Butyricimonas faecihominis: one gene and its partner. The protein of the gene in region 2 interacts with the protein of the main gene of each other region in a pairwise test. Links are inferred from orthologs where the notes say so. Each region holds a gene or a part of one and is shown on either strand. Other genes may lie near its edges. The genes, in order: dprA and recA.

Region 1 (7,252 bases), 1.7 Mb from region 2 along the record:
AGTTGGCCACGAGGTATTACAAATCGGGGAATTACAAGAAACTGGAAGAAATATTGCCTGAGATGGATATGGTAATGATCAATGATGTATTCCGGAAAAGTGTCGAGTTTGCTATTCGGAAAACTCCCACGCCACCGGAAACCTATGTCGAGATTTCAAAGAAATTCATCGACCAGATGATTGCTAAGGTGGGTGACGGTTCGTATCGGCAGACGATAGCAGCTTCTCCCCGACAAGCGGAAGAGCTTGCTCGCTTGTGGTTGAATTACTACATCTGTGTTCATGCTCAAGTTGCCGAAAAATGTGGTCGTTACCAAGAGGCCGTGGACATGATGAATTTGATTGACGAGGATCAACGGTATATCTCTTATCCGGCAGGAAATGAGGCATACATCGTGAGTCTGGAAAAGTTAGGAAACCATACTGAGGCTTTCGAAGCAATGAAAGGTGCGGCAAGTGCCGGGCAGATGACTCCGGTAATTTATGACAAATTAAGAGAGCATTATACTACCTTGAAGGAGAAACCTGCCACATTCGAGGCATGGATTGCATCTCTGAAACCGAAGCATGAGGTAGAAAAAATCAAGAATAAACTTCGTGCAGAAATTATAGATATACCTTTTGAACCCTTTGTCATGGAATCACATCAGGGAGGAAAAGTGAAATCTGCCAGTTTCAAAAAAGATGAAATCGTGGTGATTGATTTTTGGGCTTTGTGGTGTGCGCCTTGTATTGCTGCTTTAGATGGGATGCAGATGGCCGTGGATCTTTATGCTAATGATCCGACCGTGAAATTTTATTTCGTGATCACGCAAGATGAACCGAACCGTGAAAAGATAGATGCTCTTTGGAAGAAGAATGATTTCCGGAACATGGAAGTCCTTTATGATGCGAATCCGAAAGGAAAGAATTCACGGAATGTCGTGTATAAATCCATGTTTCCCGGAACATCGGGTATTCCTCAAAAAGCCATCCTTAAAAACGGGCATATCCGCTATCGTGCGGAAGGGTACGGTGGAAGTCCCAGCGGTCTGATGGATGAGATTTCTTATGTTATCGAGATTCTTAAAGAGGAGGGAAATCATGCTGAGAAATAATCTGATTGTCCTGTTGCTTGCAGCAGCAGGACTTTTTTCTTCTTGCGGGAGCGGGAACCACTATTCGCTTACCGGGAGTTTGCCGACTCGTTATGATGGATGTCTGGTTAAGCTTACGCCTGCCACGTTCTTTTTCTCCGAGGAGAAACCCAGTCCAGTGGATAGCGTCAAAATTAAGGATGGTAAATTTCGGTTTGCCGGAACGGTGCAGGAACCGACCGTCTATATGCTGACAATTGATGGAGTGGATTATAAGATCCCGGATATGGCTTCAATAGCCGTGGTGATTGAACCCGGAGACGTTACGATAGAATACGATACGCTGGGAATCATTATGGCGGGAACCCCTGTAAATGAACGGTACATGACGACGATAGGAGAGGCCAAGCGGGAAACCGTGCGTCAACGCCAACTTTTATGGCAGGAACGGGATAGCGTGAAGCGTTTGCCGGGGAGTGTGGAAAATGAGGTAGATAACTACTATAATCTGAAAAGTAGTGCTATTTTCAAGGAGAATGTCATTCCGGCATCAGAAAACTTTATTCGAGAATACGCGGGTACTGAAATCGGGGAGTTCTTCTTCTTTCATTGTTGCGGGAAAGATGTGTATAGCAAGGCTTTTGTAGATGAGGTTTATCCGACTATTCGGCCGGAAATACGGGAGCAATACGAGACTTTAATCCGGGCTCGTCAGGAAAAACAGGATTATTTCGTGCATTCGCAGAAAGTCACAAACGTGGGAATGCCCTATCGGGAGATTGTGGCTCGAACAATAGACGGGAAAGAGATTCGTTTATCGGATTATGTCGGTAAGAAACAACTTATTTTACTGGATTTCTGGGCATCTTGGTGTATCCCTTGTATCCAGGAGGTTCCTCTGCTAAAGAGATTGCAGGAAAAGTATAAAAATCAAGGATTACAAATTGTGGGTGTGTCCGTTGATTCTGATCGGGAAAAATGGCAGGGAGCTTTGAATAAGCATCAGCCGGCAGGCATCCAGATTTCCGAATTGAAAGGTTGGGAAAGTGTTTCCCGTGTTGATTACGGGGTACAGGCGATACCGTTTACGGTTTTAATCGATGCATCCGGTAAAATCCTTGCTCGCAACCCGCATGGTCCGCTTTTGGAAGAGATCATCGAGAAGTATTTTTCTAAAAAATAGAAATCATTTTTAAATGATTTAGGGTTATATCCCGAAAAACTATCTTTGTTTGAAAAGTTTTTCGGGGTATAACCCTAAACATTTACCTTGTTAGGTAAAAATTGGCATTTCCTTGGGCCGGAATAACTTTTTCTGTACCACGTAGTATGCGACCAAAACGGCAGCACCCGTCACGATCCACGAGATGGGATAGATGACCATCAAGGCGTCGAAACTGGGCAATAAGGGACAGACAAGGTATATCCATAGCAATCGTAAGACGCAGGTACCAAACACGGTGAGGATTGCTGGTAGCATGGAATAGCCAAGTCCCCGGAGTGCAGCTCCGGCAATTTCGTATGAGCAGGCAAGACACTGTGTCAATAAGACGATATTCATGCGAAGTGCTGCATAATGGAATACTTCCGGACTGGACGTGAAGAAGCTGATGGCGAAGTGTTTTTGCCAGACGAATAGCACGTTCAGCAAGCCGCAACAGGCAACACTTAATAACATCGTCAGACGGAAAATTCTTTTACAGCGATCAATTTGTCCGGCCCCGTAATTTTGGCTGATAAAAGTTACCGCGGCTTGACTGAAAGCGCTAACGACAAAATAACAGTAATACTCGTAAGTAAGGGCTGCGGCGGAGCCTGCAATGGCTGCAGAACCGAATCGGTTGACGGCTGCTTGTATGAAAATGTTGGCAATCGAAAACACCATCCCCTGTATTCCTGCGGGGACACCGATTTGAAGAACTTTTCGTAATTCGGGACGATTGATGCGGAGGTGCTTGAAGTTTAGTTTGAATGGCCCTTGTTCGTGTCGCAGGATGTATATGATCACGCCTGCGCTGAACATGTTGGCAACGACCGTACCAATAGCGACGCCTGCAACACTCATCTTGAAGACAATGACCAACAGTAAGTTTAGCACGGTATTGATGATCCCGGCAGCAACAAGACAATAAAGCGGGCGTTTCGTGTCTCCCATGCTACGGAGAATGCTTGCCCCGAAGTTGTAAATCATGAAGAAGGGCATCCCGAGAAAGTAAATGCGAAGATACAGAACTGCCAAGTCAATGACATCATCGGGCGTGTCCATAGCTTCCAGTATCGGGCGGGCTATGAGTAAACCTACCACGAGTAGTAGGCACCCGCTTGTCAAGGCGATCACGGAGACCGTGTGTATGGCATTTTTGATTCCCCGTTCATCTTTTTGCCCGATGTAGTTGGCGATCACGACATTTGCCCCGACGGATATTCCCACGAACAGGTTAATCATCAAGCTGATCACCGAACTGTTGCTTCCCACAGCTGCCAGAGCCTGATCGCTGGCAAATCTTCCCACGACGGCTACATCTACCGAGTTGAATAACTGCTGCAGGATGCTACTTGCCGCTAATGGCAGAGAAAACAACAGAATTTTGTTCAGTAAACTACCGTGCAGCATTGTCCATCCGGACCGCACCTTGTGATGATTTATTATGAGTACGCATATTTTGATATTTTCATGACGCGAAAGTACAGGAAACAACCTGATAATAGCATACACGGATTACTTTTTGTTTTATCAATTTTACTGATCGGGTAATAGAGAGGAATAAAAAAATCCGCCTCGTTCGAGGCGGATTCTTTATATAGACTTACTGTATTATTAGCAGTGTCCTTGAGCGCACATAGCCTCAGCAACTTTGATAAAGCCACCGATGTTAGCACCCTTAACATAGTTGATCTTGTTACCTTCTCTACCGAATTTAACGCAAGTATCGTGGATGTCTTTCATGATCTGAGACAATTTAGCGTCTACTTCTTCAGCAGTCCAGCTATATCTCATTGAGTTTTGGCTCATTTCAAGACCAGAAACGGCAACACCACCAGCGTTAGCTGCTTTACCCGGAGCGAAAGTAATGTGCTCGTTCAAGTAGTTAACAGCTTCAGCAGTACAACCCATGTTAGAAGTTTCAACTACCATTTGGCAACCGTTAGCAACCAATTTCTTAGCATCTTCTTCGTTCAACTCGTTTTGGATAGCGCAAGGGAATGCGATGTCACATTTAACTTCCCAAGGTTTAGCTTTCGGGAAGAATTTAGCACCGAATTTCTCAGCGTAAGGAGCTACAACGTCGTTGTTGCTAGCACGCAATTCCAACATGTAGTCTACACCTTCTTGAGTAAGACCTTTTTCATCATAGATGTATCCGTCAGGACCAGAAATGGTAACTAATTTAGCACCTAATTGAACTAATTTCTGAGCAGCACCCCAAGCTACGTTACCGAAACCAGAGATAGCTACAGTCTTACCGGCGATTTTCTCACCTTTTTCAGCCAACATGTGTTGTGCGAAATAAACGGTACCGTAACCAGTAGCTTCCGGACGTACTCTTGAACCACCGAATTCACGGTTCTTTCCAGTTAATACACCAACGAATTCGTTACGGATTCTCTTGTATTGTCCGAACAAGAAACCGATTTCACGAGCTCCAACACCGATATCACCTGCAGGTACGTCAGTATCAGCACCGATATATTTGCAAAGTTCAGTCATGAAACTTTGGCAGAAACGCATGATTTCGTTATCTGATTTTCCTTTCGGGTTGAAGTCAGAACCTCCTTTACCACCACCCATCGGAAGAGTAGTCAAAGAGTTTTTGAAAGTTTGTTCGAAACCTAAGAATTTCAAACCGCCAAGGGTTACTGACGGGTGGAAACGCAAACCTCCTTTGTACGGTCCAATAGCACTGTTGAATTGTACTCTATAACCACGGTTGATTTGTACTTCACCTTTATCGTCGATCCAGGGTACTCTGAACATGATTACTCTTTCAGGTTCTACCATTTTCTCAAGGATCTTGTTAGCCTTGTATTTCGGGTTTGCCTGATAGGTATCCCATACAGTTTCAATCACTTCTTGAACTGCCTGGTGGAATTCTGATTCACCTACGGTTCTAGCCTTTAAGGCATCCATGAATTCTTTAATCTCTGCTTTCATTTGAATATTGTTTAAGTAAAAACTTTAAAAAAACATTTTCATTTACTTGAATTATCAAAATTCGGTTCAAAGGTATGCTTTTGTTTATGATTCCAAAAATTTTTCGAGTTATTTTTTGGTAGGTGCAAACGTTATAATAGTTTAAAATTTCAATCACGATTCATGAAGTGCTATGAATCTGTAATAAAACCTGTTAAATGAGCGTGTAACAATTACCGGGGAGTTGCATCACGTGACCTTCCAGCTCGAGTTTTAAAAGAAGTACGGAGAGGTCATGCACGGGTATGCGTGTAAGTTGATGTAACTGATCGATATTTTGTTCTCCTCTTTTTAACAGAGTCTCCATGAGTAATACTTCATTATTTGTTACGGGGAATAAATCTAGGGACATCTGGTAGGGTCCGGTTGGGAGAGGTGGCCAGTTGAGAATCCGGATCAGATCCTTGATGTTTTCTACCAAGGCGGCAATATTTTGTTTGATCAACAGGTTACACCCGGCGAAGGTCGGGTCTTCCGGTCTTCCGGGAATCGCCATCACGTCCCGGTTGTACGACAAGGCTTGTCGGGCGGTAGACATGGCCCCTCCTTTTATGGGAGATTCGGCGACAAGAATCGCCTCGCTCATGCCTGCCACGATTCGATTGCGTTGGAGAAAGTTTGTCGGTAAAATCTGTGCGCAAGTCGGAAATTCTGAAATTAAAGCTCCCCCTTGTTCCAAAATCTTTTCGGCCATACTTTTGTGTGAGGCAGGATAAACCATGTGTAGGCCGTGTCCGAGAACGGCCTGTGCTTTTAAACCGTAATGCATGCACGCCGTGTGGGCGGTAATGTCGATCCCGTAAGCCAATCCACTGATAATATTCGGGTGGTAACCTGTTTCGGCCAGTTCATGGAGCAACGTGTCTACTCGTTTCTTGCCCATTTCGGTTGCTTTGCGGGTCCCCACGATGGCAATATTCTTCGAGTCGGAGGCATCCAGAATCCCCTTATAAAATAGTACGAGCGGGGCATCCGCGCAATGTTTCAAAAGGCGGGGATAATTCGAATCTTCGATTCCGCATACCCGGATGTGATGTTTTTCCATGACGTCCAACTCCTGTTTTGCCATCTGTAACCAGCGGGAGCGTTCGGGTTGGATGTTTGTCAGGTTATTTTCCCGGAAAAGAGTCTCTATATTTTGATCTGTTTCTTCGAAAAAGCCGGAAATTCCGCCACATTGTTGGAACAAGGAGGCAAAAAGAGCATTGTTAAGCCGGGGTGCCATGGTGATGGCAACCTTTGTCAGGACCGAGTTTTCATGATTCATACGCCGATATTTAAAAGTAATTTATGACAAAAATACACCTTTATAGTTTAAAAAGCGAATGAAATGGAGAAAATGAGTCCATAAGGTTTGTAAAGTTTATAAGGTTTATAAAGTGGCGGGGTGTCCTCCGGGCAAAATCTATCGGCAAACCAAGCTGCCGTGGACAAAGGTCCCGTGGGTGTCCAAGAACTTTATGGACTTTATAAACCTTATGAACCTTATAAACCCTTTCTCTTTTGGGCATCTGATTAAAATAGTTTAATTTTGTACGGAAATACAGGATGAATGGAAAGTATCATTTTTACCACGGATGCCAGCATTGTCCTTGCCGAATTGCTGGGAGGAATCAGGCACGAGAATTTATTTATCGTGGCAGATAAGCACACGGTCGGTTTTTGTGATCGCTTGTTTGAGAAGGTGGATTGGATTCCCTCTCACGTGACGGTTCTGGATTGCGGGGAAGAGTATAAGTCGATTGAAAGCGTCAGCCGGATTTGGATGATGTTGAGTAAACGGGGGGCGCGTCGATCTTCCATTCTCGTGTGCGTGGGAGGTGGTGTCGTGACGGATTTGGGAGGATTCGCGGCTTCCACGTTCAAACGGGGGATGCGTTGCATCAATGTTCCCACGACACTGCTGGCGCAGGTTGATGCATCTTTGGGCGGTAAAACCGGGTTTAATTTCAACGGTTTGAAAAACGAGATTGGCACGTTCTCC
Region 2 (7,259 bases):
GAAGAGAATGATTTGATGCGTCAGAATGTGTACTGGAACAGGAGACAGAATGAAATAAAATAAAAGAACCTATTATAAAGAATAGTGAGATGAAAAGAGCGATATGTTTTATGGTATTGTTTGGTGGGTTGTTATTTACAGCTTGTACGAAAGATAATTTTATCCACACGGGGACGAGTAAAGGTCGTTTTGAAGGTAGTTTGATGGAGTATATGGAGGCACATCCTTATGATTGGAGTTATATGGTGGAATTTGTGCGACATTCCGGAGAAGATATGGTACAACTTTTTGAAGGAAAAGATCCGGAGCATAAAGAGATCACTTTTCTCGGAATAACGAATCATTCTATACGACGTTATTTGTTAACGGAAGGGAAGACGATAGCAGATTTGGATCCGGAATGGTGTCGTGGGATTATTTTGCAACATGTTATTGATGGTAAAATATACAGGAAAGATGTTGTACCGGGAGAACCTTCTGAATATGAAACCTTAGGCACAGGAGGAACGATTTACACAACATTGGCGGGAACTCAAGTGTGGATATATACGATCATACCGGAAGCTGGTGGTGTGACTGAAAATACGGCTCGTCCTATTTATTTGAATTTTTTGAAATCTAACGAGAAGTGTAATGTGGCCTCCGGAGATATAGAACCGGATAATTGTGTCGTACACGCATTGGAGTATGCTTTTACATTGGGTCAAGAGGAATAATTTGAAAAATTGAATTTTATGAAAGTGTTATTTATTTTAGTTACGATTATATCGTGTTTTTGCATGGCTTGCCATGAACAGACTGTAGGTTTTTTAGTTACCGAAAATGCATCTTATGATCCGGATTCACTGGTAATTCGTAAAATACCGGATCCAGAAGAGGATCGGGTGCGGATTGAGTATAATGCTCCATGGATTTCTACTGATTTACAAGGATACGAGGGAACCGCCCAAATTCAATTTGACGTGGAATCCGTGTCATCTTCTTTAGGTGAAGAGGCTGCTAGGGTGTTTCAAGAGGAATTGAGTATTCGTGGGGGAGGATATTTGATGTACCCTTTGAAAAATAATGCCAAACCGGGACGTTATGTTGTTTCTGTTCGTCTTTCTAATCCCGGATATAGTCAGGTGATTAAGGATGCCTTTACTTTTATTGTTGAGTGATAAGAAAATATGGAGAGAAGAGTTTGTCCCGCTTGTTGGCGGGATAACTTTTAATATTATGATGTAATGAAAATTATTAATTCAATATTAGTATGCTTTCTTTTATTTGTAGGAGAGCAAGTGAATGCACAAGGGATACGGTTTACAGAAGGAAGTTTTTCTGAAGTGAAAGCTTTGGCAAAGCAGGAGAACAAACCAATCATGTTGTATTTTAAAATGGCAGGAGGTTCTTGTGAACAACTGGAAAAAGATGTGTTTACCAATGTGGAATTGGCTGAATTTTATAATGAACATTTCGTGTGTTATGCGATTGATGCTGCCGATAATAACACGGATATGTTCATGGGATACGAGGTACATATTGTTCCAATGGTTATTTTACTTGATAGTAAAAAAACGGAGCGTTATCGCATTGTCCATAGAATAAAACCTGATATTTTGTTACGTTTAGGGAAAGCTGTAACAGGGGAGGCTCCTACATTGGAAGAGATGTTTCAGGCTTGTAAATTGAAAGAATTTGATCTGGTTAAAGCACAACAATTATTGTTTGACGCTCCTTATTTTATCACGATGATGCCTCGGGATGAAGGGGAAAGATGGATGAAAAAATTGAAAGACATTTACGCAACTTACGTGGAAAAGAACGGGGCAGAGAATATGTTCAATTCTGTGGATTTTAATATTGTTCGGAATTTTAATAAAACACCGGCAGATAAGGATCCGCTTGTAGAATATCTAGTGGCCAATTTTGAACGGTGTAAAGAGAAAGTTCCGGAGAAATATTTGGTCGAGTATTTGTTCGATGCTCAAAATAATTTGATCTTAAGTATGGCTCGGTCAGGCAATAAAGAGTATGTTAAAGCTTTAGCCCGGGTAACGGGTGATATGAAGTATGTTTATAGTTATGTAGAAAGTAAAATAGGAGCCGATACTTTATTACGTTATCAAGCGGGAGGTTTGTTTCTTCTTTTTGGTAATAAGAATCAAGACGCTTATGTACGTTTGAAAAACGAGTATTTTGATTTGTTGGGAGCTAGACTTTCTGCTGAAGATCTTTATAATGCTATTAATGAATTGATGGGGGCTACAGAAGGAAAATTGACAGAAGAAGCGGCAACTGTTTGTGCGGCTTGGGTTGATGTGGTATTGGGACAGAAAGATATTTCTGATGCCGTTCGTTTACAAGCTTTGATAGCAAAAGGTGATTGTTGTGCTAGTGTAAAAGATTTCGGAAATGCTAGGATATGTTATAAAGATGCTTATATGCTGGCTTTGCAGGTGCAGGATAAAAGAATGCAGCAATATGCAAAACAGAAAATGGCTGATTTAGATGCTTAATGTTTGTTGAATGACAAGAAGAAGGATGTTGGTGCGTGCAAACTTCTTCCTGTTTTCATGTAAAAATCCCACGAAGTTGATACTCCGTGGGATTCTTTTTATTTGTTTGGTTTTATTATTTCAACCACTTATCCAGCCAAGAGGCGAAAGTCCGTTGCCATAGGATTCCGTTCTGGCAACCCAATACCCAGTGACATTCTTCGGGGAAGTACAAGTACTGTGCCGGGATGCCACGCATACGGGCTGCATTGAAGGCTCCCATGCCTTGAGAGGCGTCGATACGGAAGTCTTTTTGACCGTGGATAACCAAGATCGGGGTGTCCCATTCTCCCACGAATTTGTGAGGAGAGTTGTCGAATGTACGTTGAGCTACCTTGTTATTCTTTTCCCAAGGAGCGCCGCCCATATCCCAGTTAGCAAACCACATCTCTTCGGTGTTGTAGTATTGCATTTCCATGTTGAAGATACCGCAGTGAGCGATGAATGCTTTGAAGCGCTTGTCGTGATGTCCGGCAAGGAAATACACGGAGAAACCACCATAAGAGGCTCCCACGCAACCTAAACGGTTTTCATCAATATAAGGTTCTTGCTTCATCTCGTCGATGGCAGAAAGGTAATCCTTGATGTTTTGTCCGGGGTAGTCACCGCTGATTTGCTCGTTCCATTCTTGCCCGAATCCCGGTAGACCGCGACGGTTCGGGGCAACAATGATGTAACCGTTGGCTGCCATCATCTGGAAATTCCAGCGATAGCTCCAGAATTGGCTTACCGTGCTTTGAGGACCGCCTTCGCAATAAAGGATTGCCGGGTATTTTTTGTTCGGATCGAAGTGGGGAGGGTAGATGATCCAAGTCAACATTTGTTTGTTGTCCGTGGTCTTGATCCAACGAGATTCAACCTTACCCATGGTTAATTGATCCAAAATCCCTTTGTTCACGAATGATAATTCGGTGTCTTTTCCGGTTTTCGGGTCAACTTTGTAGATTTCTGCCGGTTGACTCATAGATACTTTGGTAGCGATGAGGTAGTCGTTCACGGGAATAACCGAGGTGTAATTGTGTACGCCTTCGGTTAATTTGGTGATAACACCGTCATTCAAGGTTAACCGATAGATCTCGTCCGTAGCGTGATGGTCTGAAATGAAATAGATCGTGTTGTCGTCACCCCAAGAGAGAGCCCCAACATTTTGATCGAAATCTTTCGTGTATTCTTTTTTCTCCCCGGTTTTCAAATTCATCACGAATAGACGAATTTTGTCCGCCTCGTAACCGTCACGTTCCATGCTTTCCCAAGCCATGAGTTCTCCATTGGGGGAGATCACTTGGTTTTGATCGTAACCCATCATCCCCTCTGTAAGGTTGCGGGTTTTACCGGAATTCAAATCGTAAAGATAGAGGTCCGTGTTGGTAGAAGTCATGTAAGCGATTCCCTCTTTTTTACGGGCCATGTAGATTACTCCTTTTCCGTCTTTGGTCCATGTGATCTGTTCTGTACCGCCCCAAGGACGAACGGGTGATTCCCATTTTTCTCCTTCCATGATGTCTTTCCCCGTGGTAACCATTTGGCCAGGGATGTAATCTGCCACGAAAGGATGGGTGTAAGCCTCTACCCAGTCATTCCAGTGACGATATACTTGACCGTCGATCAAGCGGGCGTTTGCCTTCGGAAGATCGGGGTGAAGATCGTGAACATCTTGTTCCAGTTTCACGTCTTTCAAGAAAAGAAGTTTGGATTTGTCCGGGGAGAAAATAAAGCCCCCGATACCGCCTTCGATATTGGTTAACTGGGTAAGCCCACTACCATCGGCATTCATTTCCCATAATTGTACGGAACCGGATTTGCTGGACATGAAGGCAATTTTACCGTCGGAAGTCCACGTCTCTCCGAATTCCTTGTAATCCGTGTCTGTCAGTTGTTTTGATTTACCGTCGGCTAGGTTCATCACGTAGATGTCACTGTATGAACGATCTTCTTCCTTGTTGAAGTAAGTCACGTCGTACACGAGTGTTTTTTGATCGGGTGATACGCTTACGCTACCGATTCTACCAAATGACCATAACACCTCGGGAGTCATCACGTCGGATGCTAGTTTCATATCCGGTGTTTTATAACTTGGTTTTACTGCCTCTTTCTTGCTGTCACACGACACCATTGCCAACAAGACTAATGCAGAACATAAATAATTTTTCATTGTAATTTTAGCTGTTTTATTACACGATTTTCTTATTTCGTTGTCGGTTGTACGCCGTTTTCCATGGCTTCCACGATTTTTTGGGTAAGCTCTTCTGCCAGTTCCGGGTTATCCATCACCAGTTGTTTCACGGTTTCCCGTCCTTGTCCCAGTTTGCTTTCGCCGTAAGAGAACCAGCTACCGCTTTTCTTGATCACGTTATATTCAACTCCGAGATCCACGATTTCGCCTGAACGAGAGATACCTTCCCCGTACATGATGTCGAATTCGGCTTTCTTGAATGGAGGTGCGACTTTGTTTTTCACCACTTTCACGCGGGTGTGGTTACCGTAAATTTCCTCTCCGTCTTTGATTTGTCCAACACGACGGATGTCCAGTCGCACGGATGAATAGAATTTCAACGCGTTACCACCCGTGGTTGTTTCGGGATTACCGAACATGACACCGATTTTATCACGCAACTGGTTGATGAATATACAGCAGGTGTTTGTCTTGCTGATGGTTCCTGTTAATTTACGTAGTGCTTGTGACATCAAACGGGCTTGTAATCCCATCACGCTGTCACCCATATCTCCCTCTATTTCAGCTTTTGGGGTTAGGGCGGCCACGGAGTCGATCACGATAATATCGATTGCTGCCGAGCGGATCAGTTGCTCCGCGATTTCAAGGGCTTGTTCCCCGTTGTCCGGTTGGGATATAAACAAATTGTTCACGTCAACTCCCAGTTTCTCTGCGTATGACCGATCGAAAGCGTGTTCGGCATCGATGATAGCCGCGATACCGCCTTGTTTTTGTGCCTCGGCGATGGCATGGATGGCTAATGTGGTCTTACCGGAAGATTCGGGACCGAAAATCTCGATCACACGGCCTTTCGGGTATCCGCCTACTCCTAATGCTCTGTCCAGTCCGATAGAGCCGGAAGGGATCACTGCAACATCTTCCACGACATTATCGCCAAGTTTCATGACGCTCCCCTTACCGAAGTTCTTCTCGATCTTGTCAAGGGTAAGTTGAAGTGCTTTTAACTTGTCTTGATTAGTTTCTGTGTTTGCCATAATTTATTGATTTTAAATTTTAGATTTTAGATTTTAAATTTGAACTCCCTCCCCCCTTCGGGGTACTTCCCCTCAGGCAGGGGAAGAAGGAGGTGGCCGAAGGCCGGAGGAGTTCTTTATTTTATTTTTAATTGTTCAAGGATTTGTTTCGCATGATCCTTCGTGTTTACTTTCGTGATCACTTTTTCGATGATCCCGTTCTCGTCAATAACAAAGGTGGTGCGAACGACTCCCATGTAAGTTCTGCCATATAATTTCTTTTCGGCCCATACACCGTAGGTTTCCAGTATCTTTTTCTCGGTATCAGCAATTAGGTTGAAAGCCAAGTTGTATTTGGTAATGAATTTTAAGTGAGAACTTGCCGAATCGGGGCTGACACCAACGACTTCAAATCCTTTTTCCGTGAGGGAAGAATAACCGTCATTCAAGCTACATGCTTCCGCGGTGCATCCCGACGTGTTATCCTTCGGGTAAAAATAGAGGATTAATTTTTTCCCTTTAAAATCTTCCAGCGTGATTTTTTTCCCGTCTTGATTTATGCCCTCGAAGTAAGGGGCTTTATCTCCTTCTTTTAATGGTGCCATATTCGTTTATAATTAGTGATTTACGATAAGGAATATAAACAATTTATGATTTAATAAAACTTGTTTACTTCTTTTCCCGTAGTCTATGTACAAAAGTAGGAATATTTTGGTGAAATGAAATAGAGTTTTGGAATATTTGTACATTTGCATGAATCTAAAAATAGAGTATGGAATTTATAGAAACGTATAATTTGACAGGGCTGATTATCGGGATTTGCACGTTCCTGATTATCGGATTATTTCATCCCGTGGTGATTAAAGCGGAATATTATTGGGGAACAGGTTGCTGGTGGATTTTTCTCGTTCTGGGAATCGTGGGGACAGTGGCCGCTTTGTGGGTGACGAACGTGCTATGGTCTTCTCTACTAGGCGTGTTTGCCTTTTCTTCTTTCTGGACGATCAAGGAGATTTTCGAGCAGGAAGAACGAGTGCGTAAAGGGTGGTTTCCCGAAAACCCAAAGAGAAAGAAAAAGTAAGATGAATTTAGTGATTGATTGAAATCTAAAATTTAAAATCTAAAATTAAAACATGGATAGTTCAGTAATTATAGAGCGGATGAACCGGGAGAGCCGGGGAACGTTAATGGCAAGTTTAGGTATAGAGTTTATTGGTATCGGAGAGAATTGGTTGGAGGCAAAAATGCCTATTGACGAACGGACGATGCGCCCCGGTAATTTGTTGCATGGTGGAGCAATTATGGCATTAGTAGAGACCGTGGGAAGTGGATTAACTTATATCGGAGAGAATCTGGAAGAAAATCACGTGTTTGGAATCGAGATTAATGCCAACCACGTTCGGAAAGCTCAAGGAAGTTATGTTATCGGTCGTGCGGAGTTTATCCATAAAGGACATCGTACTCACGTGGTATCTGTTAACGTGACGGATGAATTTGGGAATTTGGCATCTGTTGGACGGATCACGAATGTGGTGC

The links.
Region 1: the proteins of recA (region 2) and dprA interact in binary tests that used the Bacillus subtilis proteins (3 or more experiments, as listed by UniProt). The link is inferred for Butyricimonas faecihominis from one-to-one orthologs.

What each region holds. Positions count from the first base shown.
Region 1 is NZ_AP028155.1:2,983,584-2,990,835, reverse strand. Bases 4,480-7,252 are described here. They hold dprA (DNA-processing protein DprA), read right to left. Parts: upstream 6,536-7,252; coding sequence 5,423-6,535; downstream 4,480-5,422. Other genes in these bases: aroB (3-dehydroquinate synthase), read left to right, coding at 6,821-7,252; gdhA (NADP-specific glutamate dehydrogenase), read right to left, coding at 4,480-5,229. Outside these bases: R8806_RS12420 (TlpA family protein disulfide reductase), read left to right, coding at 1-1,097; R8806_RS12415 (TlpA disulfide reductase family protein), read left to right, coding at 1,084-2,259; R8806_RS12410 (MATE family efflux transporter), read right to left, coding at 2,350-3,708; more of gdhA, read right to left, coding at 3,895-4,479. UniProt on the Bacillus subtilis protein: Protein that helps load RecA onto ssDNA during transformation. Binds cooperatively to circular ssDNA, is able to bridge different segments of DNA. Favors the loading of RecA onto SsbA- or SsbB-coated ssDNA and formation of RecA-DNA filaments.
Region 2 is NZ_AP028155.1:1,315,134-1,322,392, reverse strand. What follows is about bases 3,734-6,513. They hold recA (recombinase RecA), read right to left. Parts: upstream 5,745-6,513; coding sequence 4,722-5,744; downstream 3,734-4,721. Other genes in these bases: R8806_RS05615 (DUF4491 family protein), read left to right, coding at 6,496-6,513; bcp (thioredoxin-dependent thiol peroxidase), read right to left, coding at 5,861-6,328; R8806_RS05630 (S9 family peptidase), read right to left, coding at 3,734-4,689. Outside these bases: R8806_RS05650 (RagB/SusD family nutrient uptake outer membrane protein), read left to right, coding at 1-63; R8806_RS05645 (fasciclin domain-containing protein), read left to right, coding at 90-716; R8806_RS05640 (hypothetical protein), read left to right, coding at 735-1,160; R8806_RS05635 (thioredoxin family protein), read left to right, coding at 1,227-2,498; more of R8806_RS05630, read right to left, coding at 2,614-3,733; more of R8806_RS05615, read left to right, coding at 6,514-6,804; R8806_RS05610 (PaaI family thioesterase), read left to right, coding at 6,857-7,259. UniProt on the Bacillus subtilis protein: Multifunctional protein involved in homologous recombination, DNA repair and competence.